2 regions of the Streptomyces sp. NPDC002564 genome follow, and region 1 is predicted to be linked to the other one. Evidence: riboswitches for the same ligand, from Rfam matches in the RefSeq annotation. Region 1 holds a riboswitch; the other holds the start of a gene.
What was found. Region 1 has a riboswitch for cobalamin ahead of metE (5-methyltetrahydropteroyltriglutamate--homocysteine S-methyltransferase). Riboswitches for the same ligand answer to the same signal wherever they lie in the genome.

Region 1 (7,501 bases):
GGCGTCGAGGTCGTCGATGGCCTGCACGATGTCGCCGAACTCCGCGTAGCACATGTGCGTGTGGATCTGCGTGTCCGGGCGCACCCCACTGGTGCTGAGGCGGAACGACTCGGTCGCCCACGCCAGGTAGGCGGGGTGGTCGGCGGCGCGCAGCGGCAGCGTCTCGCGCAGCGCCGGCTCGTCGACCTGGATTACCGAGGTGCCCGCCGCCTCCAGGTCGCCGACCTCGTCCCGCAGGGCGAGCGCGACCTGACGGGCGGTGTCGCCGAGCGGCTGGTCGTCACGGACGAACGACCAGGCGAGCATGGTGACCGGCCCGGTGAGCATGCCCTTGACGGGCCGCCCGGTGAGCGACTGGGCGTATGTCGTCCAGCGCACCGTCATCGGCTCGGGGCGCGAGATGTCCCCGGCGAGGATCGGCGGCCGCACATAGCGGGTGCCGTACGACTGGACCCAGCCGTGCTGCGTCGCCAGGTAGCCGGTGAGCTGCTCGGCGAAGTACTGCACCATGTCGTTGCGCTCGGGCTCGCCGTGCACCAGCACGTCGATGCCCGTCTTCTCCTGGAACGAGATCACCTCCTGGATCTCGGCCTTGATGCGCTCCTCGTACCCCGCGCCGTCGAGCCGCCCGGCGCGCAGGTCGGCGCGGGCGGTGCGCAGTTCGGTGGTCTGCGGGAACGACCCGATGGTCGTGGTCGGCAGCAGCGGAAGGCCGAGGCTGCCGCGCTGGGCGGCGGCCCGCTCGGCGTACGTCTGGGAGCGCCGCGCGTCCGTCTCGGTGACCGCCCCGGTGCGGGCGCGGACGGCCGGGTCGCGGGTGATGGGGGAGCCGGACCGGGACGCCAGGTCGGCGCGGTTCGCGGCGAGCTGGGTGGAGATCGTGTCGGTGCCCCCGGCAAGCCCCCGGGCCAGGGTGACGATCTCCGCGGTCTTCTGGCGGGCGAAGGCCAGCCAGCGCAGGATCTGCGGCTCGATGTCCCGCTCCAGGGCCGCGTCGACGGGGACGTGCAGGAGGGAGCAGGAGGCCGCCACGTCGACCCGGTCGGCGAGACCGAGCAGCGTGCCGAGCGTGCTGAGCGACTTCTCCAGGTCGTTGACCCAGATGTTGCGGCCGTTGACGACACCGGCGACCAGCCGCTTGCCGGGCAGTCCGCCGACGGCGGCGAGCGCGTCCAGGTTGGCGGCGGCCGCCTCCGTGAAGTCGAGGGCGAGACCCTCGACGGGAGCCTTGGCGAGCACCGGCAGGGCGTCGCCGAGCCGGTCGAAGTAGGAGGCGACCAGGATCCTGGGCCGGTCGGTGAGCGCCCCGAGGTCACGGTAGGCGCGCTCGGCGGCGTTCAGCTCGGCCGGCGTGCGGTCCTGGACCAGGGCGGGCTCGTCCAGCTGGATCCACTCGGCGCCCGCCGCGCGCAGATCGGCTAGCACCTCCGCGTACACCGGGAGCAGCCGGTCGAGGAGGGTGAGCGGGTCGAAGTCGGCGGCGACGCCGGGCGCGGGCTTGGCCAGCAGCAGGTAGGTGACCGGGCCGACGAGGACGGGCCGGGCCGTCAGCCCCAGCTCCTGGGCCTCGGTGAACTCGGCGACCTGCTTGGTGGAGTCGGCCCGGAAGACCGTGTCGGGACCCAACTCGGGCACCAGATAGTGGTAGTTGGTGTCGAACCACTTCGTCATCTCCAGCGGCGCCACGTCCTGGGTGCCGCGCGCCATCGCGAAGTAGCCGTCCAGGGCGTCGGCGTCGACCGCGGCGCGGTGGCGCGCGGGGACGGCGCCGACCATCACGGAGGTGTCCAGGACATGGTCGTAGTACGAGAAGTCGCCGGTGGGGACTTCGCCGATGCCCGCGTCGGCGAGCTCGCGCCAGTTCGAGCGGCGGAGTTCGGCGGCGGCCGAGCGGAGGGCGTCGGCGTCCACGCGGCCCTTCCAGTAACCCTCGATCGCCTTCTTCAGTTCGCGGTTCTGGCCCTGACGGGGGTAGCCGTACACGGTGGCCCGTGCTGCCGCGGCTGCGGACTTGCTGGTCACGGAGATCTCCTTCGCGAGATGAATCCCTGAGATCCCGGGGACGGGACGAGAGCGCGAAGGGCGACGGACCGGACGGGAGCACGCCGTCGGCGTGGTCGCTCCGTCCGATGTGTGCGCCGACCCGCCCTCGAGGTCACCGGGATATCCGCGCACGACTGGTGCGGGCGCGGACAGCGGGCAGGTCTTCGGACTCGCGGGCACGTCCTCCGGGGGAGGACACCTAGTGGCCGTCGCTTCCCAGGACCGGACTCCGGTCCCAGTGCGTGTGACGGCGGTCGTTCCCGCTCACCGCTGCGGGGCAGTCCCGGAATCTCACCGGGTTCCCTCTTACGACGCTCCCGTCTGGCGGGCGGGGCGAACCAGCTGCACTGATCACCTTAAGGGCCTGCCCGCCGGTGGTCCCGGTCCGCTCCGGCATTGGGAGGGTGAGCTGGAACACGTGCGCCGCGTGCTTCGCGGGTGCGACGGGCGGGAAGGGCGGGGCGCGACGGGCGGGAAGGCGGCACACTCCGGCCTTCCCGCCCGCCCCTCGCGACCGGCCGCCGGCCCCTCGGTCGGCGGCCGGGCCCGGGCCCCTCAGCCCGGGCCGTCCTGGGTCCCCCGGTGGCTCCTGACGAGGTGGCGCGCACCGGCGTCCGGAGTGAAGAACTGCGGCAACTCCACCGCCAGCGTGCACCGTTCGAAGATGCCCCGCGCCGCGTCGAGGTCCGCCCACGGGTAGGCGGCGCCGAGCGCGGCGAGCTCGTCGTCGAGCAGCCGCAGGACCGTCTCCCGGTCCACGACCCGGTGGCGCAGCCACTGCCAGATCTGCACCCGGGCGATCTCGGCGGTCGCCGCGTCCGCCATCAGCCCGTCGAGGGCGACGGCGCCCTGACCGTGCAGCCACGCGGCGAAGTACCCGAGCGCGACCGCGATGTTCGACCGCACGCCCTCGGGGGTGGGCGGTCCGCCGACACGACGCGTCGACAACAGGTCGGCGGCCGTCACCGCCACGTCGTCCCGGGTCCGGTCGAGCTGGTGCGGCCGCCCGTCGAGGACCGCGTCGAACACCTCCCGGCACAGCGGTACGAGTCCGGGGTGGGCGACCCGGGAGCCGTCGAAGCCGTCCTCGGCCTCCCGCTCCTTGTCCAGCCGGACCGCGGCGAACGCGGCCCGGTCGGCGTCCGGTTCGCCGGACGGCACCTGGGCGGCCGTCCCGCCGATGGCGTGCGCGCCGCGTTTGTGGCAGGTGCGCACGAGGAGTTCGGTAACGGCGTGCAGGAAGGGCGCGGTCGTCGTCAGCCTGGCGCGCTCGGGCAGCAGGAAGTCGGTGCGGTGTCCGAAGGTCTTGATCAGGCTGAACAGGTAGTCGCAGCGGCCCGCGCCGAGTCCGGCGCCGTGCTCGCGGAGCTCGTGGAGGATCTCCTCCATCTGCACGGCGGCGGTGATCGTCTCGATGAGGACGGTGGCGCGGACCGTGCCGCGCGGGATCCCGAGGAGGTCCTGCGCGGCGACGAAGACGTCGTTCCACAGCCGTGCCTCGTACCGGTTCTCCAGCTTCGGCAGGGAGAAGTACGGTCCGCGGCCGGCGTCGATCTGTCGCCGGGCGCAGTGGAAGAAGTACAGGCCGAAGTCGACCAGGGCGGCGGGTACGGGCTCTCCGTCGGCCTCCAGGTGGTCCTCGGTCAGGTGCCAGCCGCGCGGGCGGACCATGAGGGTGGGGAGCCGGTCCGGCTCGGCGAGCCGGTACGGCGTGCCCTCCGGCGTGGTGAAGTCGATGCGGCGCTCGACGGCGTCCAGCAGGTTCAGCTGCCCGCCGACGATGTTGTCCCAGGTGGGAGCGGTGGCGTCCGCGAAGTCCGCCACCCACACCCGCGCCCCGGAGTTGAGCGCGTCGATGGTCGTCCGGCGGTCGGGCGGACCGGCGATCTCCACCCGCCGGTCGGTGAGCCCGGGCGCGGGCGGCGCCACGCGCCAGCCCGGGTCCTCCCGCACGGCGGAGGTGACCATCGGGAAGTCGAGGGGGGCGCCCGCCGCGAGCCGCAGGGCCTGGCGGCGCCGCTCCTTGAGCAGTTCCTTGCGCCGCTCCCCGAAGGCGCCGGCCAGCCGGCCGACGAAGTCCAGTGCGGCGGGCGTGAGGATCTCGTCGTGACGGTGCCCCGAGGGGCCGAGGACGTCGACGCGGTGCGCCAGAGCGCTGCTGGACATCGGATCTCCTGAAAGCGGTGACGGGAGGGGAACGACTCGAGGGGGCGACCGCCGGACCGGGCGGCGCGGCCTAGTGGAACTGCTCGGCCTCCGTGGAGCCCGCCAGCGCCGTCGTGGAGGAGGCCGGGTTGACGGCCGTGGACACGAGGTCGAAGTACCCCGTGCCGACCTCCCGCTGGTGCCGCACCGCGGTGAACCCGTGCTCCTGCGCGGCGAACTCCCGCTCCTGCAGGTCGACGTAGGCCGTCATGCCGTGCTCGGCGTAACCGCGCGCCAGGTCGAACATGCCGTGGTTCAGGGAGTGGAAGCCGGCCAGGGTGATGAACTGGAACTTGTAGCCCATCGCCGCCAGTTCGCGCTGGAACTTGGCGATCTGGTCGTCGTCCAGGGCGGCCTTCCAGTTGAAGGACGGCGAGCAGTTGTACGCCAGCATCTGGTCGGGGTGCTCCGCATGGATCGCCTCGGCGAACTCCCGGGCCTGCGCGAGGTCGGGCGTGCCGGTCTCGACCCAGATGAGATCGGCGTAGGGGGCGTAGGCGAGGCCGCGCGCGATGACCGGGGCCATGCCGGCCCGGACCCGGTAGAAGCCCTCCGCCGTCCGCTCGCCGGTCACGAACTCCGCGTCGCGCTCGTCGACGTCGCTGGTGAGGAGGTTGGCGGCGAGCGCGTCCGTGCGGGCCACGATCAGCGTCGGCACGTCGGCGATGTCGGCCGCGAGGCGTGCCGCGTTGAGGGTGCGGATGTGCTGGCCGGTCGGCACGAGCACCTTGCCGCCGAGGTGACCGCACTTCTTCTCGGAGGCGAGCTGGTCCTCGTAGTGGATGCCCGCCGCGCCCGCCGCGATCATCGCCTTGGTCAGCTCGAACGCGTTGAGCGGACCGCCGAAGCCCGCCTCCGCGTCCGCGACGACCGGCGCGAGCCAGTCCACGGAGTCGTCGCCCTCGCTCGTGGCGATCTGGTCGGCGCGCAGCAGCGCGTTGTTGATCCTGCGGACCACCTGCGGGACGGAGTTGGCCGGGTACAGGCTCTGGTCGGGGTAGGTGTGCCCCGCCTGGTTGGCGTCGGCCGCCACCTGCCAGCCGGACAGGTAGATCGCCTGGAGTCCGGCCTTGACCTGCTGGACGGCCTGGCCGCCGGTCAGCGCGCCGAGCGCGTGGACGTAGTCCAGGTCGTGCAGCTGCCGCCACAGCCGCTCCGCTCCGCGCCGGGCCAGCGTGTGCTCCTCGCGGACGCTGCCGGAGAGCCGGACGACGTCGTCGGCGCCGTAGGTCCGCTCGATGCCCTGCCACCGGGGGTCCGTCGCCCAGCGCGTCGCGAGCTCGTCGGCCGCCTGCTTCCTCGCCTCTGCCATCTCTGTCACCGTCTCCTCGACTGTGTCGGGTGTGTTGATCTGTATGGGCTGCCAAGGTCCCCTGCTCGGGCGAACCGGGGTGGCACTGTGTGTCGTTGAATGCTGTTCGGGGGATGCGGCCCACCGTCCCGTCGTGCGGCGAAGGTGAGCAATGCTGCCGGGTGCGGAGCGCCGCCCGTGCCGGGATCTCCGACGTCAGGGCATGAATCGCGTCCCGGACCGGGTGCCGTCCGCCGGGATCCGGTGGGCCGCACTCAGACTCTGGCACTGGCACTGAGTGCCATCAATCGTGGAAGCGTGCCAACTTCTGCGAATCTTCAGGCGCCGGATTGCCAAGATTGCGAAGGGTGCGCGGCGCTCCTGTTCCCGTACGCTGACCGCCACCCGTTCGTCGCCCCCACGGAGGACCCCACGGTGAGCAAGACCTACGCGGGCGCGCGGCTGCGGCGGCTGCGCGAGGAACGCCGGATGAGCCAGGCCGAACTGGCCCGCGCCCTGGCCATCTCGCCGAGCTACCTCAACCAGATGGAGCACGACTCGCGCCCCCTCACGGTGCCCGTGCTGCTCCGGCTCACGGAGACCTTCGGCGTCGACCCCGGCTTCTTCTCGGAGCGCGACGCGACCCGGCTCGTGGCGGACCTGCGGGAGGCGCTCGCCGGTGAGCTCGCCGAGTCCCGGGTCTCCCCGTCCGAACTCGCCGAACTCGCGGCACGGATGCCCGGCCTCGCACAGGTCCTGCTCGACCTCGGCCGGCGCGGACAGCACCTCGCCGAGCGGCTCGCGGAGGCCGCCGACGGCCGCGACGGCGCGGCCCCGGACCTGCCCCGCTCGCCCCACGAGGAGATCCGGGACTTCTTCTACCGCCGCCGCAACTACCTCCACGACACCGACCTCGCGGCCGAACACCTGGCGGACGACCTCGGCATCCGGCCCGGCGAGGCCACCCGCGCCCTGACCGCCCGCCTCACCGACACCCACGGCGTCCGCATGACGGCCGAGACCGGCGAGCGCCTGCACCACTACGACCCGACGACCCGCACCCTGCACCTCTCCGCCCGGCTGCGCCCCGGCCAGCGCGCCTTCCGCATGGCCACCCAACTCGCCCTACTCGAACACGGCGACACCCTCGACCGCCAGGCCGCGGAGGACTTCCCGCCGGGCACCCCCACCCACGCCCTGGCCCGCATCGGGATCGCCCACTACTTCGCCGCCGCGCTCGTCCTGCCGTACCGCGCCTTCCACGCGGCGGCCGAAGAGGTCCGCTACGACATCGAGCGCCTCACCGACCGCTACGGCCTCGGCTACGAGACCGTCTGCCACCGGCTCAGCACCCTGCAGCGGCCGCGGCTGCGCGGCGTGCCCTTCTCCTTCGTCCGCGTCGACCGCGCGGGAAACCTCTCCAAGCGGCAGTCGGCCACCGGCTTCCACTTCTCCCGCACCGGCGGCACCTGCCCGCTGTGGAACGTGTACGAGGCGTTCGCCGCGCCGGGCCGCATCCACGTACAGATCGCCGAAATGCCCGACGGGCAGCGCTACTTGTGGACGGCCAGGGCGATCACCCGGCACCGCGGCGGGTGGGGCGAGCCCGGCAAGACCTTCGCCGTCGGCCTCGGCTGCGAGATCCGCCACGCCCACCGGCTCGTCTACTCCGACGGCCTCGACCTCTCCGGCACGGCCGCCGCCACCCCCATCGGCATGGGCTGCCGGGTCTGCGAACGCCTCGACTGCCCGCAACGGGCCGCGCCCCCGCTGGGCCGCCCGCTGCGGATCGACCAGAACAGCAGCACGTTCGTGCCCTACCCGGTGGCCGACGGACCCCGCTGACCGCACCTCTCCCGCCCGGATCCCGGATTGCCGGGAACCAACCGCCCCTCCCCTCCGACTGCTGAGGGGAACAGGGAGGTGGCATGGAGGGACTGGACGTCCGGATGCGTGACGTCG
Region 2 (7,501 bases), 220 kb from region 1:
ACGTCGTCGCGGGCCCGCCGCCCCTGGGCCCCGGGGCCCCCGCCGAGGAGCGCGCCCTCGCCCTGCTGGACGCCCTGCTCCGCCTCAAGCTGGACACCCGCCCGCTCATGCTCGCCCTGGAGAGCGCGGGCAGCGGCAGCCCGTACCAGAACGACACCTACACGCTCTGGCACACGGAGCTCACCGCCCTGCTCGTCGAGGCCCGCGGCGAGAGGGACGCCGATTTCCTCGCCCACGCCCTGCTGGCCGCCATCCGCAGCGACCTGATCGAGCACCTGAGCGCACTCGACACCCCGCCGCGGCTCATCCACGACGGAGTGGCGGCCCTGGCGAGGGCGACGCTCGCCCGCCCGGCCTGACCCGGAGCCGCCGACGTTAGACCCTCTTACGAAACTTATTGACGCTCGCACGCCCTGGTGTTAGAACTTATAACGAACACGAAAGCCACTCACCAGCGCGCAGCGCGATGGAGGTCATCATGAACGCCGAAGCACTCGTCGAGGTCGTCCTGCCGGGCACCGTGGAGCCCGAGGGCCTGCAGATCCGGCACGGAGCCGTGCCCGCCCCGGGGCCGGGCCAGGTGCTGGTCCGGATGGAGGCGACCGGGGTGTCCTTCGCCGAGCAGCAGATGCGGCGCGGCCGGTACTACGACCAGCCGCCCTTCCCCTTCGTGCCGGGCTACGACCTCGTCGGCACGGTGCTCGCGACCGGTGACGGCGTCGGGCGGGACCTCGCGGGCGCCCGGGTGGCCGCCCTGCTCAAGGTGGGCGGCTGGGCCAGCCACGTCCTGGTCGACGCGGCCGACGTGGTGGAGGTCCCGCCCGGCATCGGGGCCGCCGAGGCGGAGACGCTCGTCGTCAACGGCATCACCGCCTGGCAGATGCTGCACCGCAAGGCGCGGGTCCGGGCAGGTCAGACCGTCGTGGTGCACGGCGCCAACGGCGGGGTCGGCTCGGTCCTCGTCCAGCTCGCCCACGCCGCCGGCGTGCGGGTGATCGGCACGGCCTCGGCGCGTCACCACGACGCGCTGCGCGAGCGAGGCGTCACGCCGGTCGACTACCGGGGCGACGACGTCGCGGCGCGCATCCGCGCACTCGCCCCCGCCGGGGTCGCCGCCGTCTTCGACCACATCGGCGGCCGGGGCATCGTCGACTCCTGGCGGCTCCTCGCGCCGGGCGGCACGCTCGTCTCGTACGGCAGCGCATCGACCCGCGACGACGAGGGCTCCAAGCAGTGGCCGGTGCTCAAGCTGCTCGGCCGCGTCTGGCTGTGGAACGCGCTGCCCAACCGCCGCCGCGCCTACTTCTTCAACGTCTGGGCGGGCCGGGCCCTGGCCAAGGACCGCTTCCGGGCCCGGCTGCGCGCCGACCTCACCGAGGTCTTCGCCGCCGCCCGCCGCGGTGACGTGACCGCGCAGATCGCCGCCCGGCTGCCGCTGGACCGGGCCGCCGAGGCCCTGCGCCTCGCCGAGTCCGGCACGGTCGTCGGCAAGGTCGTCCTGACCCCGTGACCCGGCACGGCCGCGCGCCGTCAGACGGGACGGGCCTCCTGCCAGACGTGCCCGCCCGCCCCCTGCTCCGCGAGCCACTCCCCCAACTCCGCGACGGCGCGGGCGTCGAGGAGCGCGGGATCGACCGTCGTCCGCAACTGGTGCGCCACTCCGGAGTCCCGCAGCAGGCGCAGACTGCGCAGCGCGGGAGCGGCGCTGCCCCGCGTTCCGGTGACACGGTCGTACGCGGCCGGCGCCGCCTTCACGTCGAAGCCCACCCAGTCGACGAGGCCCTCGTCCAGCAGCCCGGCGAAGCGGCGGGGAAAGGCGCCTCCCGTGTGCAGGGCGACACCGAACCCCAGGTCGCGCACCTCACGCATGGCCGGCGCGAGGCCCGCCTGCAGCAGCGGTTCGCCGCCCGAGAAGACCACGCCGTCCAACAGGCCCCGGCGCCGGACGAGATGGCCGGTCACCTCCGCCCAGTCGACGGTCGCGGGACCGCGCGGGTCCAGCAGCCCGGGATTGTGGCAGTAGCCGCAGCGCCAGGGACAGCCCTGGCAGAAGACCGTGGTGACCAGGCGGCCCGGCCAGTCGCAGGTCGACAGCCGGGCCCAGCCGCCGACGCGGATCACACCGCGGCTTCCTGGAAGTGGACGCGCTCGGCGTGCTCGCCCTTCTTGCCGATGTTGAAGGAGGAGACCGGCCGGTGGTAGCCCATCACCCGCGTCCAGACCTCGCACTCACCGCCGCACGTCGGGCAGGCGGGGTGTTCACCCGCCAGGTAGCCGTGCTCCGGGCAGATCGAGAAGGTCGGGGTCACCGTCAGATAGGGCAGCGAGAAGCGCTCCAGCGCGCGCCGCACGAGGGCACGGCAGGCCTGGGCGTCCGAGATCCGCTCGGACATGTACAGGTGCAGGACCGTGCCGCCGGTGTACATCGTCTGCAGGTCGTCCTGCATCTCCAGTGCCTCGAACGGGTCGTCGGTCCATCCGACCGGCAGTTGCGAGGAGTTGGTGTAGTACGGGTTGCCGTCCGTACCGGCCTGGAGGATGTCGGGGAAGCGGCGCCGGTCCTCCTTGGCGAACCGGTAGGTGGTCCCTTCGGCCGGGGTGGCCTCCAGGTTGTAGAGGTGGCCCGTCTGCTCCTGGAACTCCACCATCCGCGCCCGGACGTGGCCGAGCAGCCGGACCGCCAGCGCGTGCCCCTCGGCGCCGGTGATGTCGTGGGCGTCGTGCGTGAAGTTGCGGATCATCTCGTTGACGCCGTTCACGCCGATCGTGGAGAAGTGGTTGCGCAGCGTCCCGAGATAGCGCTTCGTGTACGGGTACAGGCCGCCGTCGATCAGGTCCTGGACGGTGACCCGCTTGATCTCCAGGCTGTCCCTGGCGAGCCCGAGCAGCCGGTCGAGCGCGTCGAGGAGCCCGGCCTCGTCGCCCGCGTGCAGATGGCCGAGCCGGGCGCAGTTGAGGGTGACCACACCGAGCGAACCGGTCTGCTCCGCGCTGCCGAACAGGCCGTTGCCGCGCTTGAGGAGCTCGGTCAGGTCCAGCTGGAGGCGACAGCACATCGAGCGGATCTGGTTCGGCGCGAGGTCGGAGTTGATGAAGTTCTGGAAGTAGGGCAGCCCGTACTTGGCGGTCATCGCGAACAACCGCTCGGCGTTCTCGCTCTCCCAGGGGAAGTCCGCGGTGATGTTGTACGTCGGGATGGGGAAGGTGAAGACCCGCCCGGTCGCGTCACCGGCCGTCATCACCTCGATGTACGCGCGGTTGATCAGGTCCATCTCGGCCTGGAGCTCCCCGTAGGTGAAGTCCATCTCCCGGCCGCCGACGACGGGTATGTCCTCGCGCAGGTCGGGCGGGCAGGTCCAGTCGAAGGTGAGGTTGGTGAACGGCGTCTGGGTGCCCCAGCGGGACGGCACGTTGAGGTTGTGCACCAGTTCCTGCACGCCTTGGCGGACTTCGTCGTAGGACATGGCGTCCTTGCGCACGAAGGGGGCCATGTAGGTGTCGAAGGAGCTGAACGCCTGGGCGCCCGCCCACTCGTTCTGCAGGGTGCCGAGGAAGTTGACGATCTGGCCGACGGCGGAGGAGAAGTGCCGGGGCGGGGCGGAGTCGATCTGGCCGGGGACCCCGTTGAACCCTTCGGTGAGCAGGGTGCGCAGCGACCAGCCGGCGCAGTAGCCGGCCAGCATGTCCAGGTCGTGGATGTGCAGGTCCCCCTCGCGGTGGGCGCGGCCGACCGCCTCGGGGTACACCTGGTCCAGCCAGTAGTTGGCGACGATCTTCCCGGCGGCGTTGAGGATGAGGCCGCCCAGCGAGTAGCCCTGGTTCGCGTTGGCGTTCACCCGCCAGTCGCTGCGGTCCAGGTATTCGGTCACCGAGTCCACGGCGTTGATGTGCGTCACGGTCTGCGTCACGACAGCCCTCCCACGAGGCGGTACGGAGATGGGTCCTCACCGCGCGAAGCTGCGCGGGAGGCGGTCGGCAGGGGTCGGGCTCGGACCGCCGTGCGGCCGCTCACCGTTGCGGGGCAGCCCCGGATTCGCACCGGGTTCCCTGATGTCCCGGCAGGCGCTGTGGGCGCCCGCCGAACCGACAGCCGAAACACTACATCTGGTACCAACAGCGACATGCCGGGCACAACATATTGAGTGACGAAGGGCCTTGAGGGAGGGACTTAGGGCCCGGCGGGATGCCGCCGGGCGGGTCGCCGCGGGATGCCGCCGGGCGGGTCGCCGTCAGAAGATGGACAGGCCCGTGAGCGTCGTGAAGCGGTCCAGCGCCGCCACGCCCGCGACCGAGTTGCCGCGCCGGTCGAGGCCGGGGCTCCACACGCACACGGCGCACCGGCCGGGCACCACCGCGATGATGCCGCCGCCCACCCCGCTCTTGCCGGGCAGCCCCACCCGGTGGGCGAAGTCGCCGGCCGCGTCGTAGGTGCCGCACGTCAGCATCACCGCGTTGACCTGCTTGGCGCGGCTGCGGGTGAGCAGCGTGGACCCGTCGGCCCGTATCCCGTGCCGGGCCAGGAACCCGGCGGCCAGCGCGAGGTCGCCGCAGGAGGCCGCGACGGCGCACTGGCGGATGTACTGGTCGAGGAGTTCGGGCACCGGGTTGGTGATGTTGCCGTACGACGCCATGAAGTGGGCCAGGGCCGCGTTCCGGTCGCCGTGGGCGGCCTCCGACGCGGCCACCTCCTCGTCGAAGCCGAGCGCGTCGTTGCCCGACTCGGCCCGCAGGAACGCGCGCAGGGCGCCGGAGGCGTCGCCGGTCAGGGTGTGCAGGCGGTCGGTGACGACGAGGGCGCCCGCGTTGATAAAGGGGTTGCGGGGGATGCCGTTCTCGTACTCCAGCTGCACCAGCGAGTTGAAGGGGTTGCCGGACGGCTCGCGCCCCACGTGCTCCCAGAGGGCGTCCTCCTCCAGGGACAGCGCCATGGCGAGCGTGAAGACCTTGGTGATGGACTGGGTGGAGAAGGGGTGCTGCCAGTCCCCCACGCCGTACACCGTCCCGTCGAGGTCCGCGACGGCCATGCCGAAGCGGTCCGGGTCCGCGGTGGCGAGCGCGGGGATGTAGTCGGCGGGGCGCCCGCGTCCCGGGGTGGCGGCGATCTCGGTCGCGATGCGGTCCAGGACCGGCTGGAAGGAGGCGGGCACACTGACTCACTTTGACTTCGTACGGTGATGCTTGCGCCACACCTTAACGTCACCGGAGCCCGCGGCGGGGAACGACGTCACCGACGGCGCGCACCGGCCCCCACCCCCCTGCTGACCTGGCCGGACGCCGCCCCAACAACTCGGTTGCCCGGCGCCGGGGACGGTGACAGGGTCTCGGCCATGCCTACCTTCCCCGCGCCCGACGGAACCGAGCTCGCCTATCACGTGTCCGGGGACGGAGGAGCAACCGGCGACGGCGGCTTCGGAGCCGCTCCCGTGATCTGTCTCCCCGGAGGGCCGATGCAGGCCTCCGCGTACTTCGGTGACCTCGGCGGACTCGCCGCGCACCGCCCGCTGGTCATGCTGGACCTGCGCGGCACCGGAGACTCGGCGGAGCCGGACGACCCCGCCTCGTACCGCTGCGACCGCCTCGTGGACGACGTCGAGGCCCTGCGGGAACATCTGGGCCTGGCCACGGTGGACCTGCTCGCGCACTCGGGCGGCACGAATCTCGCGGTCCTCTACGCGGCGCGGCACCCCGAGCGGGTCGGCCGACTGGCGCTGATCACGCCGAGCGTCATGGCGGTCGACGTGCCGGTGACCGGCGCCGTGCGGCGCGAGACGGCGCTCCTGCGCCGGGACGAGCCGTGGTTCCCGGCCGCCTTCGCCGCCCTGGAAGCCGTCCTGGGCGGCCGGGCCACCCCGGAGGCGTTCGCGGCGCTCGCCCCCTTCGCCTACGGGCGCTGGGACGCGGCGGCGCGGACGCACAAGGCCGCCGAGGCCGGCCAGCGCAACGACGCGGCCGCGGCCGTCTACGGCTCCGAGGGCGCCTACGACCCGGCCGCCACGCGGGCCGCGCTCGCCCGGTTCGGCTCCCCGGTGCTCGTGCTCGCCGGGGAGTGCGACCTGAACTCGCCGCCGCCCGCCCTGGCCGAGCTCGCCGGACTCTTCCCGTACGCCGAGCTCGTCGTCCAGCCCGGCGCCGCGCACTTCCCGTGGCTGGACGACCCGGCACGCTTCGTGACCGCCACCGCCGCCTTCCTGGGCTGACCGGCCCGCGCCGGTGCGGGCGCCGCGGGCCGGGGAGCCCGCGGCGCCCCGCGGATCACCAGATCCGCACGCGCTCCGCCCGGTCGAGCCACAGCCCGTCGCCCGCCACCGTGCCGAACGCCTCGTGGAACTCGTCGAGGTTGCGGACGATGTTGGCGCGGAACTCCGGCGGCGAGTGCGGGTCGATCGTGAGGTACTGCTGCTCCTGCTCCTTGCGGCGCTTGGTGCGCCAGCAGTACGCCCAGTTCATGAAGAGCCGCTGCGAGCCGGTCGTGCCGTCGCTCTCGGGCATCGGCGCACCGTCCAGGGCGATCAGGTACGCGGTGTGCCCGATGGTCAGACCGCCCAGGTCGCCGATGTTCTCGCCGACGGTGAGCGAGCCGTTGACGAACTCGCCGGGGAGGTTGCGCGGCGAGAAGGCGTCGTACTGCTTCACGAGCGCCTTCGACTTGGCCTCGAAGGCGGTCTTGTCGGCCGCCGTCCACCAGTCGTTGAGGTTGCCCGCGCCGTCGTACTGCGCGCCCTGGTCATCGAAGCCGTGGCCAATCTCGTGGCCGATGACCGCGCCGATGCCGCCGTAGTTCTCCGCCGGGTCGGCGTCGGGCGAGAAGAACGGCTTCTGCAGGATGCCCGCGGGGAAGCAGATCTCGTTGGTGCCCGGGTTGTAGTAGGCGTTGACGGTCTGCGGGAGCATGAACCACTCGTCGCGGTCGACCGGCGAGCCGATCTTGGCGAGCTCGCGGTCGGACTCGAACGCGGCCGCCGCCTGCGCGTTGCCCAGCAGGTCGTCCGGCGTCACCCGGAGCGCGGAGTAGTCGCGGAACGTGTCGGGGTAGCCGATCTTGGGCCGGAAGGTGGCGAGCTTCTCGTAGGCCCGCTCCTTCGTCTCGTCGGTCATCCAGTCCAGGCGCTCGATGGACTGGCGGTAGGCCTCCAGGAGGTTGGCGACGAGGTCGTCCATCATCGCCTTGGAGGACGGCGGGAAGTGCCGCGCGACGTACTGCTTGCCGACCGCCTCGCCCACGGAGCCCTCGACGAAGGCGACGGCGCGCTTCCAGCGGGCGCGCAGCTCCGGGGTGCCGTTGAGGGTGCGGCCGTAGAACTCGAAGTTGTTCCGCACGAAGGCGTCCGACAGGTACGGCGCGCAGGCACGCAGCACGCGCACCAGCGTCCAGTCCCGCCACTGCTCGATCGGCACCTCGGCCAGGACCCCGGAGAGGTGCGTCAGGTAGGACGGCTGGCGGACGCAGGTCTCGGCGATGGTGGCGTCCGAGCCGCCCAGCGCGGCGGCATAGCCCCGCCAG

Region 2: it holds a riboswitch for cobalamin, as region 1 does, so the genes downstream of both, ACFYXE_RS10845 (ribonucleoside triphosphate reductase) here and metE (5-methyltetrahydropteroyltriglutamate--homocysteine S-methyltransferase) in region 1, are expected to answer to the same signal.

What each region holds. Positions count from the first base shown of each region.
Region 1 is NZ_JBIARE010000002.1:815,390-822,890, forward strand. Features, by position in the region: gene metE (5-methyltetrahydropteroyltriglutamate--homocysteine S-methyltransferase) at 1-2,022, opposite strand, end outside; cobalamin riboswitch at 2,181-2,401, opposite strand; gene aceB (malate synthase A) at 2,599-4,209, opposite strand; gene aceA (isocitrate lyase) at 4,280-5,560, opposite strand; gene ACFYXE_RS09880 (short-chain fatty acyl-CoA regulator family protein) at 5,975-7,384, shown strand; gene ACFYXE_RS09885 (metal ABC transporter ATP-binding protein) at 7,468-7,501, shown strand, end outside.
Region 2 is NZ_JBIARE010000002.1:1,034,068-1,041,568, reverse strand. Features, by position in the region: gene ACFYXE_RS10860 (TetR/AcrR family transcriptional regulator) at 1-359, shown strand, start outside; gene ACFYXE_RS10855 (medium chain dehydrogenase/reductase family protein) at 479-1,510, shown strand; gene ACFYXE_RS10850 (anaerobic ribonucleoside-triphosphate reductase activating protein) at 1,531-2,121, opposite strand; gene ACFYXE_RS10845 (ribonucleoside triphosphate reductase) at 2,118-3,908, opposite strand; cobalamin riboswitch at 3,957-4,103, opposite strand; gene ACFYXE_RS10840 (glutaminase) at 4,230-5,147, opposite strand; gene ACFYXE_RS10835 (alpha/beta fold hydrolase) at 5,328-6,197, shown strand; gene ACFYXE_RS10830 (M13-type metalloendopeptidase) at 6,253-7,501, opposite strand, start outside.